3 regions of the Rhodococcus erythropolis R138 genome follow, and region 1 is predicted to be linked to each of the others. Evidence: riboswitches for the same ligand, from Rfam matches in the RefSeq annotation. Region 1 holds a riboswitch; each other region holds the start of a gene.

Evidence for each region. A riboswitch is a leader RNA that binds a small molecule or an ion and turns the genes downstream of it on or off. The one in region 1 is predicted to bind thiamine pyrophosphate.
Region 2: linked by a shared signal. The riboswitch ahead of thiO (glycine oxidase ThiO) and the one ahead of H351_RS14440 (3-oxoacyl-ACP reductase) in region 1 are both predicted to bind thiamine pyrophosphate.
Region 3: linked by a shared signal. The riboswitch ahead of H351_RS13030 (TenA family protein) and the one ahead of H351_RS14440 (3-oxoacyl-ACP reductase) in region 1 are both predicted to bind thiamine pyrophosphate.

Annotation. Positions count from the first base shown of each region.
Region 1 covers NZ_CP007255.1:3,094,542-3,099,068, forward strand. Annotated here, with positions in the region: gene dinB (DNA polymerase IV) at 1-1,288, shown strand, start outside; gene H351_RS14435 (LLM class flavin-dependent oxidoreductase) at 1,285-2,565, opposite strand; gene H351_RS14440 (3-oxoacyl-ACP reductase) at 2,565-3,329, opposite strand; TPP riboswitch at 3,347-3,440, opposite strand; gene H351_RS14445 (DoxX family protein) at 3,579-4,019, shown strand; gene H351_RS14450 (AurF N-oxygenase family protein) at 4,124-4,527, shown strand, end outside.
Region 2 covers NZ_CP007255.1:5,367,123-5,371,649, forward strand. Annotated here, with positions in the region: gene H351_RS24605 (ABC transporter ATP-binding protein) at 1-979, opposite strand, end outside; gene thiG (thiazole synthase) at 1,109-1,861, opposite strand; gene thiS (sulfur carrier protein ThiS) at 1,854-2,069, opposite strand; gene thiO (glycine oxidase ThiO) at 2,066-3,145, opposite strand; TPP riboswitch at 3,145-3,291, opposite strand; gene thiE (thiamine phosphate synthase) at 3,318-4,013, shown strand; gene H351_RS32800 (hypothetical protein) at 4,262-4,393, shown strand; gene H351_RS24630 (NUDIX hydrolase) at 4,473-4,527, opposite strand, start outside.
Region 3 covers NZ_CP007255.1:2,780,659-2,785,185, reverse strand. Annotated here, with positions in the region: gene H351_RS13045 (GNAT family N-acetyltransferase) at 1-42, shown strand, start outside; gene H351_RS13040 (MFS transporter) at 165-1,439, shown strand; gene H351_RS13035 (carboxylesterase/lipase family protein) at 1,432-3,000, opposite strand; TPP riboswitch at 3,131-3,226, shown strand; gene H351_RS13030 (TenA family protein) at 3,214-3,957, shown strand; gene H351_RS13025 (ABC transporter substrate-binding protein) at 3,957-4,527, shown strand, end outside.

The DNA.
Region 1 (4,527 bases):
GCATGAACCGTTGGATCGAGAAACGCCAGGTAATCACCTTGGCGGTGCTCGTTCTGGCGGTAATCATCCTGGGGGTAGTCGACCTACGGGTGACGCAACGATCCTCCATGCGGACCTCGATTCGTTCTACGCATCGGTCGAGCAACGTGACGACCCGACTCTGGCGGGCAGACCGGTCATCGTCGGCGGTGGCGTGGTCCTGGCGGCAAGCTACGAGGCCAAGGCATTCGGGGTTCGAACTGCGATGAGTGGTGGTCAGGCTCGATCACTGTGTCCCCAGGCAATCGTCGTTCCCCCGCGAATGTCGGCGTACTCGCAGGCGAGCAAAGACGTGTTCGACGTCTTTCACGACACGTCGCCGCTGGTCGAAGGAATCTCCATAGACGAGGCCTTTCTCGAGGTCGGCGGGCTCGCCAAAATCGTGGGAAACCCGCTGCAGATCGGGGCCAACCTCAGACGCGACGTGGCCGAGCAGGTCGGACTACCGATCACGGTCGGGATCGCACGCACCAAGTTCCTGGCCAAGGTCGCGAGTGCATTCGCGAAACCCGACGGATTGCTGCGAGTGCCGCCGGAGGGCGAGACCGAATTCCTGCATCCGTTGCCGGTCGAGAAGCTGTGGGGCGTCGGCAAGATCACGGCCCAGAAGTTGCGAAACTTCGACATCGTGACGGTGGGTGACATCGCTCGGCACGACGAATCCTCGATCGTCTCGATTCTCGGGGGCGGCGCCGGTCGCCATCTCTACGCGCTCTCGCACAATCGAGATCCGCGCCCCGTCCGCGCCTATCGTGGCCGCAGTTCGATGGGTGCTCAGCATGCGCTTGGTCGCGGATCCCATTCCCGCGCAGAACTCGATGCGTCGTTGATGTCCCTTGTCGACCGTGTCAGTCGACGCATGCGTTCGGCGCAGCGGACGGGGCGCACGGTCACGCTCCGGCTTCGCTTCGCGGATTTCACGCGGGCAACTCGATCTCACACGCTGCGCCGGTCCACCGCCGACACAGCGGAATTGCTGAACGCCTCGATGGTGCTGCTGGACGAAGCGATACCGATGATCGCGGACAAGGGCATCACGTTGATCGGTGTCGCTGTCTCCAACCTGGATCGGGACGGCGCCGAACAACTCGAATTGCCCTTCGACGGTCCAGGATTCGCGGGTCCGGACACTGCCGCCCTCGACTCGGCGATGGACAGCGTCCGGAAGAAGTTCGGCTCGGCGGCTCTCACGAGGGGAGTGCTCCTGGGACGCGATCCGGACCTGTCGGTGCCGCTACTGCCGGACTAGGTGAGGTTTTCTCTCAGAGTCGCTCCCTCGTATTCGTGTCGGAACAACCCACGCGCCTGCAGCACTGGAATCACGTGATCGACAAAATCTTCCAGGCCCTGCGGATAGGTCGGCGGCATCAGATTGAAACCGTCGGCACCGCGGCCGTCCAACCAGGATTCCATCTCGTCGGCAATCGACTCCGGTGTGCCGATCATCGTTGCGTGGCCACCACCCGCAGCGAGCGTCCCGAGGAGTTCCCGCACAGTCGGTGCGTCCTTCTCGACGATCCGCAGAATAGTTGCGTAGCGTCCTTGCGGCCCGCTGAATGCTTCGAGTGGAGGCAACGGGGGCACGGGCCCGTCGAGATCCCAGTCCTCGCAATCCTGTCCGGTGAACAACGAGAGTTGGCGTATCGACTGTTCGGTGGGCAGCAGGCGATCAAGTTCGGCCTTCTTGGCCCGTGCCTCGGCGACAGTACTTCCGACGTAGGTGACCAGCCCCGGCATGACGGCGACCGAGTTCGAATCCCGGCCGGCGCGCTCGATTCTCGACTTCACGTCCGCGTAGTAGCTCTGCGCGCTGGGTAGGTCGTAGGCAACCGAATAGATCGCCTCGGCGCGCTGCGCAGCCAGATCGCGACCCTGCTCGGACGCCCCGGCCTGAAACAAAACCGGTCTGCCCTGCGGGGATCGAGGAACCGTCAACGGGCCGTCGACACGAAAATGCTTGCCGTCGTGATCGATGCGAGAAATCTTGCCTGCGTCGGCAAAACGTCCCGCCCGGTCGAGGATCAGCGCGTCTTCCGACCACGAATCCCACAATGCGAGGGCCACTTCGACAAATTCGTCGGCTCGTTCATATCGGGATGCGTGATCGGGCATCGCCTCGAGTCCGTGGTTGCGCGCCTCCTGGTCGAACATCGAGGTCACGACGTTCCATCCGGCCCGTCCGCCGCTGATGTGGTCGAGCGATGCCAAAAGTCGTGCCGCGTGGAATGGCGTGTAAAAGGTCGTGGAGATGGTGGTGACCAGGCCGACGTTCGCCGTCGCTCGTGCCATGGCAGTCAACGCGGTGATCGGTTCGAGAAACCACGACGCACCAGACTCGGGTTCTCGAACACTGTGACCGTCAGCGAAGAAAACGGCGTCCAGCTTGCCGCGTTCGGCGATCTGGGCGAGCGACTCGTAATACGTGATGTCACCGAGACTTTCGACCGGTGAGTCGCGGTGTCGCCACGCCGCACTGTGATGCCCGCAACCGAGCAGGAACGCACCTATCCGTAGCTGTGCGCCCATCAGTTCTTGACGAGTCCGCCGTCGACAACCAGATTCTGGCCGGTCACGGCCCGCGACCATGGGGAGGCGAAAAAGAGTGCAGCGTCGGCAAATTCGTCCGGCGTCGTGACTCGGCGCAGGGGAGTGCTTGCCGCGATCATGTCGAACACGGCTTCCGGTGTCGCGGCACTCGCATCGGTGGTGCGGAGCAAGCCGCCGGAGACCATGTTGACTGTGATCCCGTCCGGACCGAGGTCGGCGGACAGCGTCCGTGTCAGTGCCAACAGTGCGGCCTTGGCAGCGGTGTAGTCGTGGTACGGAACTACCGGATTCTGGACCAGATTTGTTCCGACAGTGATGATTCGGCCGAAGCCGAGTTCGCGCATGCCTGGTAGCGCTGCCTGGGTGGTATTGAGTGTTCCGGCAACAGCTCCGCGTAGTTGAGAGTCGAAGTCGGCCCAGGTGATCGTGTCCGCGTTCGGCCGGGCATCGCCGTTGAACGAGAAGTCGACCAGTGCATTGTCGACCACGGTCGAGATCGGTGCGTCGAATCTCTCGCGTGCAGCGGAGAACAACTGGTCGACGGAACTGCGGTCCGTCACGTCCGCCTGGACTGCGAAGGTGCGATCCTCACCCAGTTCGGCGACCAGGGCCTCGGCGGCATCGCGGCTCTTGTTGTAGTTCACGATTACGCGGGCGCCCGAGCGGGAGAATGCTCGGCTCAGTGCGGCGCCGAGCCCGCGGGCGCCACCGGTGATCAGAACGATCTGCTCGTCGAGGTTCAATGCGCGCTGAAATTGCTGTTCGGTCATGTCGACATCCCTCCGCCAGTGCTAACTGGTCAGGTTCATCGGGTCTGATCTCAGCCGACTTTTTCGGCACCCCGTGTCACCGTCCATCAGACCACGTGAGGTGAATCGTCCCGAACGCCGGGTGTGTAGTAACGGCCGGCGCGATGAGTTTTCGATCGCTCGGGAGTCGTAATTGCAAGCGAAGTGGCAACCGGCCGCTCGCCTTCGCCCCAGGAGACTCCGATGACCACCCAGCCCGTCCACAACGAAACTGTTTCCGGTAACGCCACGACGACGACACCTTCGGCCACGGCTCGCAAGGTCGGATACGTCCTGAGTGGGCTGTTCGTCGTTTTCATGCTCTTCGACGGCATCATTCACATTCTCAACCTTCAGACCGTCAAGGACGCCTCCGCCGAACTTGGGTTGCCGGACTCGCTGGCATTGACGGCCGGGGTGGTGCAACTGATCTGCCTTGCGCTGTACGTGATTCCGCGAACGTCGATACTCGGCGCGATTCTGCTCACCGGTTACCTGGGCGGAGCCGTGTTGACCAACCTTCGAGCGGAACAGCCTCTGCTGAGCACGACATTGTTTGCCGTCTACACCGGAATCGTCATGTGGGCGGGTCTGTATCTCCGAGACGAGAAGGTTCGCGAGATCATCCCGGTGCGGCGGGTCTGAAATCAGGCCCCTGAAGGGGTTGCGTGGGACGCGGTGTCCCATTATGTTTGACCTCATTCAAGTCCGTCGACTCCAATCGACGGACTGGCCGTGAGGAGACACCGATGGCTCGGTCAGCGTCGATCGAAGTGGAAAAGCCGTACCGCCAGGTACTGCAGACTTTGTCCGAGGGCTCAGTTGCCCGCAGTTTCGATCCCTATCTCGACATCGACTGGGATTCACCAGAGTTCGCGATCGATCCGCATGATCCGAGGTGGGTGCTCTCATCCGTGTCGGATCCGCTCGGAGCGACGCAGTGGTACCAGGACCAGTCGTTGGAGCGTCGAATCGCCATGGGAATGTGGCGTCAGGCGAATGTGACCAAGGTGGGTTCGGCATTCGAGAGCATCTTGATCCGGGGAATGCTGCAATACATCATGGCGCTACCCAACCAGTCGCCTGAGTTCCGGTACTGCCTGCACGAGATGACCGAAGAGTGCAATCACATCCAGATGTTCCAAGAGCTCGT
Region 2 (4,527 bases), 2.3 Mb from region 1:
CTCCCATAGCCTGCTGTGTGTTTGCCTGCTGCGTATTTGCATGGTGTGCACCAGCACCCGGATCGATACCGGACGCGTGATACTGGACATCGTCTCCGGTCAACTTCATGAACGCATCCTCGAGCGACCCCTGCTGGGACGCCAACTCGTACAACACGATTCCCTGCGAACCAGCCAAACCACCGATCACATCAGTCGTCGAATCCACGACCACCAACGCCGGCGCAACACCGGAACCGTCCTCACGCACCGTCAACCCCTGCGAGAGCAACACACTGCGCAACGCATCGAGCTGAGGACTGCGCACGCGCACCGTCGACTCCGACGAGCGATCCACGAACTCCGCCACCGTCGAATCCGAAATCAACCGACCCCGGCCGATCACCACCAACTGCTCCGCCGTCAATGCCATCTCCGAGAGAAGGTGACTCGACACCAGCACCGTGCGGCCCTCGGCCGCCAACCGCTGCATGAACTTACGAATCCAGACGATGCCCTCCGGATCGAGACCGTTGACCGGCTCGTCGAACAACAGCACCTTCGGATCGCCCAACAACGCACCCGCCAACCCGAGACGCTGCGACATACCGAGCGAGAACCCGCCGGCCTTCTTGCCCGCCACCTCGGACAACCCGACCAACCCGAGCACCTCGTCGACGCGGGACTTCGGGATCCCGTTCGAAGCAGCCATCCACTGCAGATGCGCCCGCGCACTGCGATTGGGATGCACCCACTTCGCATCCAACAACGCGCCCACCGTCCGCAACGGTGTCTTCAACTCCCGGTACGGCTTGCCGTCGATCAACGCCGCACCCGACGTCGGCTGATCCAAACCCAGGATCATCCGCATCGTCGTCGACTTACCGGCACCGTTCGGGCCCAGAAAGCCCGTCACGATGCCCGGCTTGACCGTGAACGACAAATCGTCCACCGCTTTCGTCGGTCCGTAAACCTTGGTCAATCCCCTCAGTTCAATCATGAGGAGAACTCTGCCCTACCGGCAATGACCAGCACATCGGCCACAGGTCTAGTTCCGAGTGGTACTCAGGTAGGACATGAGTCCGGGCAATTCGGGCAGAACCCCGAGAAATCACCCGGATCTCGTCCCTCAGGACGACGCTTGAGCCCAGAATCGCTTGGGGATCCGGCCGGCGTGCCGCGCCTCGAAACCAGCCACGACAGCGTGACGCATCGCCGACGCCATCAGCGCGGGATTCTTGGCCCGCGTCACCGCTGTCGCAAGTAGGACGGCGTCGCAGCCCAACTCCATGGCAAGGGTGGCGTCGCTGGCCGTTCCGATCCCGGCGTCGAGGATGACGGGCACGCCGGCGCGCTCGACGATCATCTCGATGTTGTGCGGATTCGCGATACCAAGCCCGGTGCCGATGGGTGAACCGAGCGGCATGACCGCAGCGCAACCAACCTCTTCGAGGCGAAGCGCCAGCACCGGATCGTCCGTCGTGTACGGCAGAACGGTAAATCCGTCGTCCACCAATTGTTCTGCGGCGGAGACGAGTTCGATTGCGTCGGGCAGCAGTGTCCGCTCGTCGGCGATGACTTCGAGTTTGACCCAGTTCGTCTCGAGCGCTTCGCGTGCCAACTGCGCCGTCAGGACCGCTTCGGCGGCGCCCCGACACCCGGCGGTGTTCGGCAACGGTTCGATTCCGAGGCGACGAAGCAGGTCCAGAACACCCGTGCCACCGGCCGCGTCGACTCGCCGCATCGCGACGGTGGTCAGTTCGGTGCCGGAGGCGACAAGCGCTTCCTCGAGCACCGCAAGGTTGGCGGCGCCGCCTGTTCCGGTGATGAGCCGGGAACCGAAGGTGCGGCCAGCGATAGTGAGAAGGTCCTGCTCAGCCACCCTGCACCGCCGTGAGGATCTCGATTTCCCAACCACGTCCGACGGATTCGTCCCAACGCCCGCGAGGAAAGAGCGCACCGTCGACGGCGACGGCGATACCCTTGCTCGGCAACTCGAGGTGCGTCAGTAGCTCGGTCACCGTGACTGCTCGATCGAACTCGAGATCTTCGCCGTTGACGGTGATCCCGATCGGGACCTGCTCACTCATGAATTTTCCTTAACTACTGCGAACCGCTCGGGTTCGGTTCCTTTTACCTCGACCAAAGATGTGCCGTTCAGCAACGCGACCGTCGCATCGGCGGTGACGGGCGTCAGCAGGACACCGTTGCGTCCGTGTCCGGTGGAGACGACAACACGATCGGACACGCGCCCGATCAAGGGCAGGTTGTCCGGCGTCATGGGACGCAGGCCTGCCGCGCATTCGTACAGTTCGTATTCGCCGATCGCCGGCATCAGTGTCTCGGCGTCGTTGATCAGGTCCCGTACTCCGGCCATCGTGACCTGTGTGTCCTCACCGGACTCGTATTGTGTTGCGCCGACGACGATTCCGTCACCGCGCGGGACGAGGTAGGCGGGCCGCCCGTGGACGCTTCCGCGGATGGTGCGGCTGGGCGCCGGGGTGACTCCAGGCCTACTCCGCAGGCGAAGGATTTCGCCCTTGACCGGGCGTACCGGTAACCCGGGCCACAGCTTGGGTGACGCGATACCGGCGGTGAGCACGATCTGATCGGTATCGAGTTCGGCGAGGTCGTTGACGGCACGCGCGATCAATTCGACGCCGGATTCCGCACAGGCCTTCTGCAACGCGTCCAGCAGAAGTCTGTTGTCGACGGCGGACTCACCGACAGCCATCAGTCCCGACCGGATGCCCCGGCCGAGCATCGGTTCGAGTTCGCGGATGCGGGCGCGACCGAGAACTTCGAGTTCATGGCCCTGCGCGGTCACCCACTCGGCGATGGTCTGCAGGTCCTGCGCGTCGGCCGCATCGAGTGCAACCGTCAGCGAACTGTCCGCGGTGAAGACCGATGGCCCGAACTCTCCGAGCTCCTCACCGAACGTCGGCCACCGTTCCAGGGACGCTGCACCAACCGTCAACGCTGTCTCTTCACCCGGCCAGCCTTCGGAAAGCGGGGCGAGCATTCCGCCTGCCACCCACGAAGCACCTGATCCAATGGACGGGTCGTACAACCGAACGGACCACCCGTCGCGGGCTGCTCGCCACGCAATGGCGAGACCGATGACACCGCCACCGACAACCGACACCGTACGAGCGTGTGTACTCACGAAACTCCACCTCCACTTCCTGCGCCGGCATGATCCGGGTCAGGTCTGACGGTCGGGATCTGGTCGCGATCCCCTCTCAGCCCCACGAACCTCGCAGTCACGACAAAAAGTGACGGCGACGTTTCAGGACTCCCGTGTCGAACCTTGCTCCCTAGAGGCTACCGTTTGCTCCGTGCACCCCACACATCCCAGTAACGTCATCGACCGGCGCGAGCGCCTGGCAGCAGCACGGCTGTACCTGTGCACCGACGCGCGCCGCGAGAAAGGCGACCTCGCGCAGTTCGCCGAGGCAGCATTGTCCGGCGGAGTCGACATCATTCAATTGCGTGACAAGGGCTCTGCCGGTGAGCGCGAGTTCGGCCCGCTCGAGGCCAAGGACGAACTGGTAGCACTGGGCATTCTCGCGGCCGCAGCGCGACGCCACGGCGCATTGTTGGCCGTGAACGATCGCGCGGATCTCGCGATGGCTTCCGGTGCCGACATCCTCCACCTCGGGCAGAACGACATTCCCGTCCCCTACGCACGAACCGTTGTCGGTGAAGACGTCGTCATCGGGCGTTCGACGAGTAGTCGCGCGCAGGCGAGTCTGGCCGCAATCGAAGAGGGCGTCGACTACTTCTGCACCGGGCCGGTCTGGGCGACACCGACCAAACCGAATCGAAGTGCGTCCGGTCTGGAACTGGTTCGATCGACCGCCGACGCCGCACCGCCGCGCCCCTGGTTCGCAATCGGCGGCATCGACGAGGAACGCCTGCCGGAGCTGCTCGATGCCGGTGCCACGCGCATCGTCGTCGTGCGTGCAATCACGCAGGCGTCGGATCCGCAGGCGGCTGCGCAGCGCCTCGCCGCGGCCGTCGCTGGACGCTGAAAACCGGTAACTGGCGACCGTCAACTGTTTGCCGGGCGATTTCTACACAGTTACGGGTCAGCACGCCCGACTCGAAACATGAACGGAAGTTGTCCGATCAGACAACAAACCCCCAGTTCCTAGGTGCGATTGGATGTCCGAAAAGTCGGATTACGTGATCTTGATCACAGTTGTTTCGATTGCGTGTCACATCCCATTCGGTTTGTTGTAGTTTACCTCCAGTTACTAACTGAACCTAGGAGCACTAAATGGGATCCCTCGACACCGGCTCGCTCAGCACCGAATCGCTCGAAGACCTGAACCTCGGCAAGATCAGCGAGCTGCTCAAGCTCGGTATCACCGCGGTCAGCTTCATCACGGCGCTGAACTCGCTCAGCTGAGCCTCGTTTCGGTCGGGAGACCGAAACACAGAAGGGCCGGACTCCTGAGGAGTCCGGCCCTTCTGCTGTATATGCCCTGTTAAGACTGCGTACTCGACGCCTCGGACAGGTTCTGGTCACTGCCTGACTGCTCA
Region 3 (4,527 bases), 310 kb from region 1:
GTCGAGAAGTTTGTTGCAGAGAACCCCGTTTACCAGGCATAACCGAACGAGGACGGCCCGCGAAAAATCACTCGCGGACCTGCAACCCCCGCTGCTAGCGTCGATGGTGCCGTCGTCGAAACTCTCGAAATCCTGGTCGGCACCATCTCGGGGAAGGAAAGAACGTGGTCGCCTCAGCAGATCGGCGCCCACCTGCATCCGAGGACGTAGTTACCCCCAGCTATCTCCCTCTCGTCCTCGTCAATCTCGCGACGCTGTTCTCGGCGATCGGCAACGGTATCGCCATCGTCGTACTCCCCTGGCTTGTTCTCGAACGAACCGGCCGGGCTACCGACGCGGCGATAGTTGCCGGCGCAGCAGCCATTCCGCTACTCGTGTCGAGCCTGTTCTCGGGGACATTCGTCGACAAATTCGGACGCCGTCGAACGTCGATGATTTCCGACGCTCTTTCGGCGATGTCCGTAGCGGCGATCCCGATCATCGCGGCCACCGCGGGCTTGACGATCCCGGTGATCGCGGCGTTGGCCGCGCTCGGTGCGGTGTTCGACCCCGCCGGAATGGCGGCGAGGGAGTCTATGCTGCCTGCAGCAACTCGGACAGCCAAGTGGAAGCTCGATCGCACCAACAGCGTGTACGAGGCCAATTTCAACGTCGCATATCTGATCGGCCCTGGCATCGGCGGTGTCCTGATCGCAACGATCGGGGCGGTGAACACGCTCTGGGTGACGGCGGCTGGTTTTGTGTTCTCGATCGTCGTGGTTGCCTTCATCCGCCTTCCTGGCGCCGGAGTCCCAGAACACGAACATCGTCCGAAATCGATCTGGCACGGCACACTCGACGGTCTTCGGTTTGTCTGGAACAACAAACTGCTGCGCACTCTGGCGCTGATCGACATGGCCGTCGTCGCGCTCTACATGCCGGTGGAGAGTGTCGTGTTCCCGGTGTACTTCACAGAGTTGGATCAACCGGCGCAACTCGGATCGGTGCTGATGGCATTGGCGATCGGCGGCATCATCGGCTCTCTCGCCTACGCTCCGCTGGCACCGATCATGTCCCGGCGACTGATCATGATTTTTGCCGTTGCCGTTCTCGGCATAGCGATGCTTGCCATGGCGCTTCTACCTCCGCTGTGGGTGATCCTCGTGCTCGCCGGACTGCAGGGGCTCGTCTACGGACCAGTCGGCCCGATCGCCAACTACGCCATGCAGACGCACAGCCCGGAGCACATGCGCGGACGCGTCGTCGGTGTCATGACGTCGACTGCCTACGCCGCCGGCCCGCTGGGTTACCTCGCGGTCGGCCCTCTGCTCGATCAACTCGGAATCGCGTCGACCTTTGTGGCCCTGTCGATTCCGATCATCCTGATCGCCGCAGTCTGTGCCTCCCTGCCGGTGCTTCGCGAACTGGATCGTCCGCGACACTCGACCGACGTCAGTTGAACCCCATCACGTCGTTGCCCCAGGCGACGCGCAGTCCGTGATCGGGGTCGCTGACGAGGGTGTCGGCCGAGTCGATCAACAGCGTCGACCGCTTCTCTTCCTCGTACGGCGCCCAGTGCTTCGAACCGTCGAGAGCTGCCGGCACGGCATGCCGCGCGAAGGCCAGCCATCGCCGTTGAATACGGCCGGCTACCTCCATCGCAGCCTTCCGTCCACCCAGCCAGAACGTGGGGTCGACGTTCAGTGTTCCGAAATTGCCGAATACATAGGGTAATTCGGTCGCGTGGCCCGCGCCGATCCGTGCGGCCTTGAGCATCGGCGTCGCGTGATCGAAGCGGTACACCCACGTAGGGGAATGCCTGCAGTGGGCGTCGGCGATCCACAGAGTCGGCATGCGAAACGCCGCGTCCCGCGACAGTGCCAGCGCGCCACTTGGTTTCGCGTGATCAGGGTAAGCCGACATGATCTCGGCAAGTTTGGTCGCGGAGATGTCTGGGTGATCATCCGCCAGCAGTTGCAGCATGGCCTCGACCGACTGCGCGCTCACCGGCATCAGCGGAGACTTCATGAACTTGAAGATCGACGCCTCGTCCTTGTTGGAACCGATGATCAGTGGAATTCGGTGCGCGTAACCCTTCTGGAAAGCCGCAACCGGGTAGTGCGGCACCAGATCACGATCGACAACGGGTGCCATCGCCAAAGTTCCCGGAATCCGGGTCGGAATTTCGTTGACCAGGTCATCGCTTGCCTTGACGAGCAGTTCGAGATCCGTGGTCAGCAGATCGCCTGCGTCTTCAGGGTCGATCGAGAGCAGTTCGAGAAACCGCTCCGCCACGGTCTTGGCGCGCTCGGCCCCGTAGACGGAGGTCGCGGGAGGACTCTGGGCAATCGCACGATGGAACAGACCTTCGGCGCTCGGACAGGTCATGAGCGTCGTGATGGATCCTGCGCCGGACGACTCACCGAACACCGTCACCGCACTCGGGTCACCCCCGAAGGCGTCGATGTTGTCTCGAACCCATTCGAGTGCCGCAATCTGGTCTCGCAGACCACAGTTCGATTCGAAAACGGTATCCGCGGTGGAGAATCCAGACAGGTCCAGGAATCCGAGGGCACCGACGCGATAGTTGAAGGAGACGAGAACGACGTCACCGGTTTCAGCCAGATGACGGCCGTCGTAGATCGTTTGGGCGGCGGACCCGAGGCAGTAGGCGCCGCCGTGAATCCACACCATCACCGGTCGCGGCGTGCCGTCGGGGCGCGGGGCCCACACGTTGATCGACAAGCAGTCCTCGTCGATTTTGAAGGCCCGATCGATCGGAACCGCCGGGCTCTGGCCCTGCGGCGCGATCGGCCCGAACTCACGACAGTCGCGCACCCCGTCCCACGACTCAGCGGGTTGCGGCGCGCGGAATCTCCGTTCACCCACCGGCGCTGCTGCGTAAGGCATGCCCTTCCACGCGAATATTCCGCCATCCGGATACCCGCGGGCGTCTCCGCCGCGGGCACGGATCACGAGTGTTCCGTCCTCGCCGAGATTCGGTCGAACGTCGGTCTCCATGTCTGAATCCCCTCCCGACCCGCGCGTGTGGCAAACAAGACCAAACGTACCAACATAAGGCCGATGTGCGCCGACTACTCAACTGCCAGGTAGGCGCCGACGAAGCAGAGGCTCGGTGTTAAGGTCGCCTAGTTCTGACACGGGGTGCTCCGCATGGGCGGGGCTGAGAACACACCCGGGAACCTGATCAGGTAATGCTGACGAAGGGATGTCATGGCTACTACGCAGCCTGCATACAATTCTGCCGAAAACTCGGTGGCCACAGCGCCGTCGACGGATCGGTTCACCGATCGGCTCTGGGCCGAGACGAAGGTCCTCCGCGAGTCGATCGACTCACTGGAGTTCCTCGAACGCCTCGGCGACGGAACATTGCCTCTCGACGCGTTTCGCACGTACATCGAGCAGGACAAGCTTTATCTCGAGGGGTATTCGAAAGCGTTGTCCCTGGTCGCGGCCCACGCCCCGGATCCGCAGTCCGCGGGCTTCTGGTCGAATTCCGCGTCCACGGCAGCGACAGTGGAATCTGCGCTTCACGACGGACTTCTCACCGGTGGAATTCTTCCAGCGGGATCGGGAAGGCTCGAGCATTCGCAGGCCTGCCTGGGATACGTCTCGTATCTGACGGCGACTGCGGCAACTGCGCCTTACCCGGTCTCCGCAGCGGCAGTACTCCCCTGCTTCTGGATCTACGCCGAGGTCGGTCGCGATCTTGCCGCTTCAGCGCGCGCGGTACTCGACGCCGATCCGTCGCATCCGTACGCACAGTGGGTCACGACGTACGACGCACCCGAATTCCACGAGTCGGTGGCGCAGGCCCGCGTACTGGTCGATGCTGCGGCCGAAGCAGCCACCGAGACAGAGCGTGAGGCGATGAGTGAAGCATTCCGCATCGCCAGTCGCTACGAGTTGATGTTCTGGGATTCCGCACTCCACCAGCAGCCTTGGCCGGCGTCGTGATGTCGTTTGCGGCGCTACGCCGCACACTTGCCACGTCTGCCGCGATCGCAGCCGCATTCACAGTTCTGACCGGATGCGCCGCTGACACCGGCTCTTCCGACGGGACCATTCGGTTCGCACTCGACTGGACCCCGAACACGAACCACACCGGTTTGTACGTTGCACTCCAAGAGGGCTACTTCGAGGACGCCGGTCTGGACGTCTCGATCCTGCCGTACAACAACACCTCTCCCGACACCCTGGTCGACGCCGGCAACGCGGAGTTCGGCATCAGCACACAGAGTCAGGCCACGTTCGCCCGAGCGGCCGGCGCCGCCACGACGTCCGTCATCGCGCCACTTCAGCACCGCGCCACCGGCATCGGTGTGAAGGCGGATCGTGCGGACATCACGCGCCCGCGTGATCTCGACGGAAAGACGTACGCCGGGTTCGGTGATCCCGGCGAAGTCGAAACGCTGCAGCAGATCATCCGCAACGACGGCGGGACCGGGAACTTCACGACGGTCACGCTCGGTACGTCCGCGTACGAAGCCGTGTACTCGGGCCAGGCCGATTTCACGGTCTCCTACT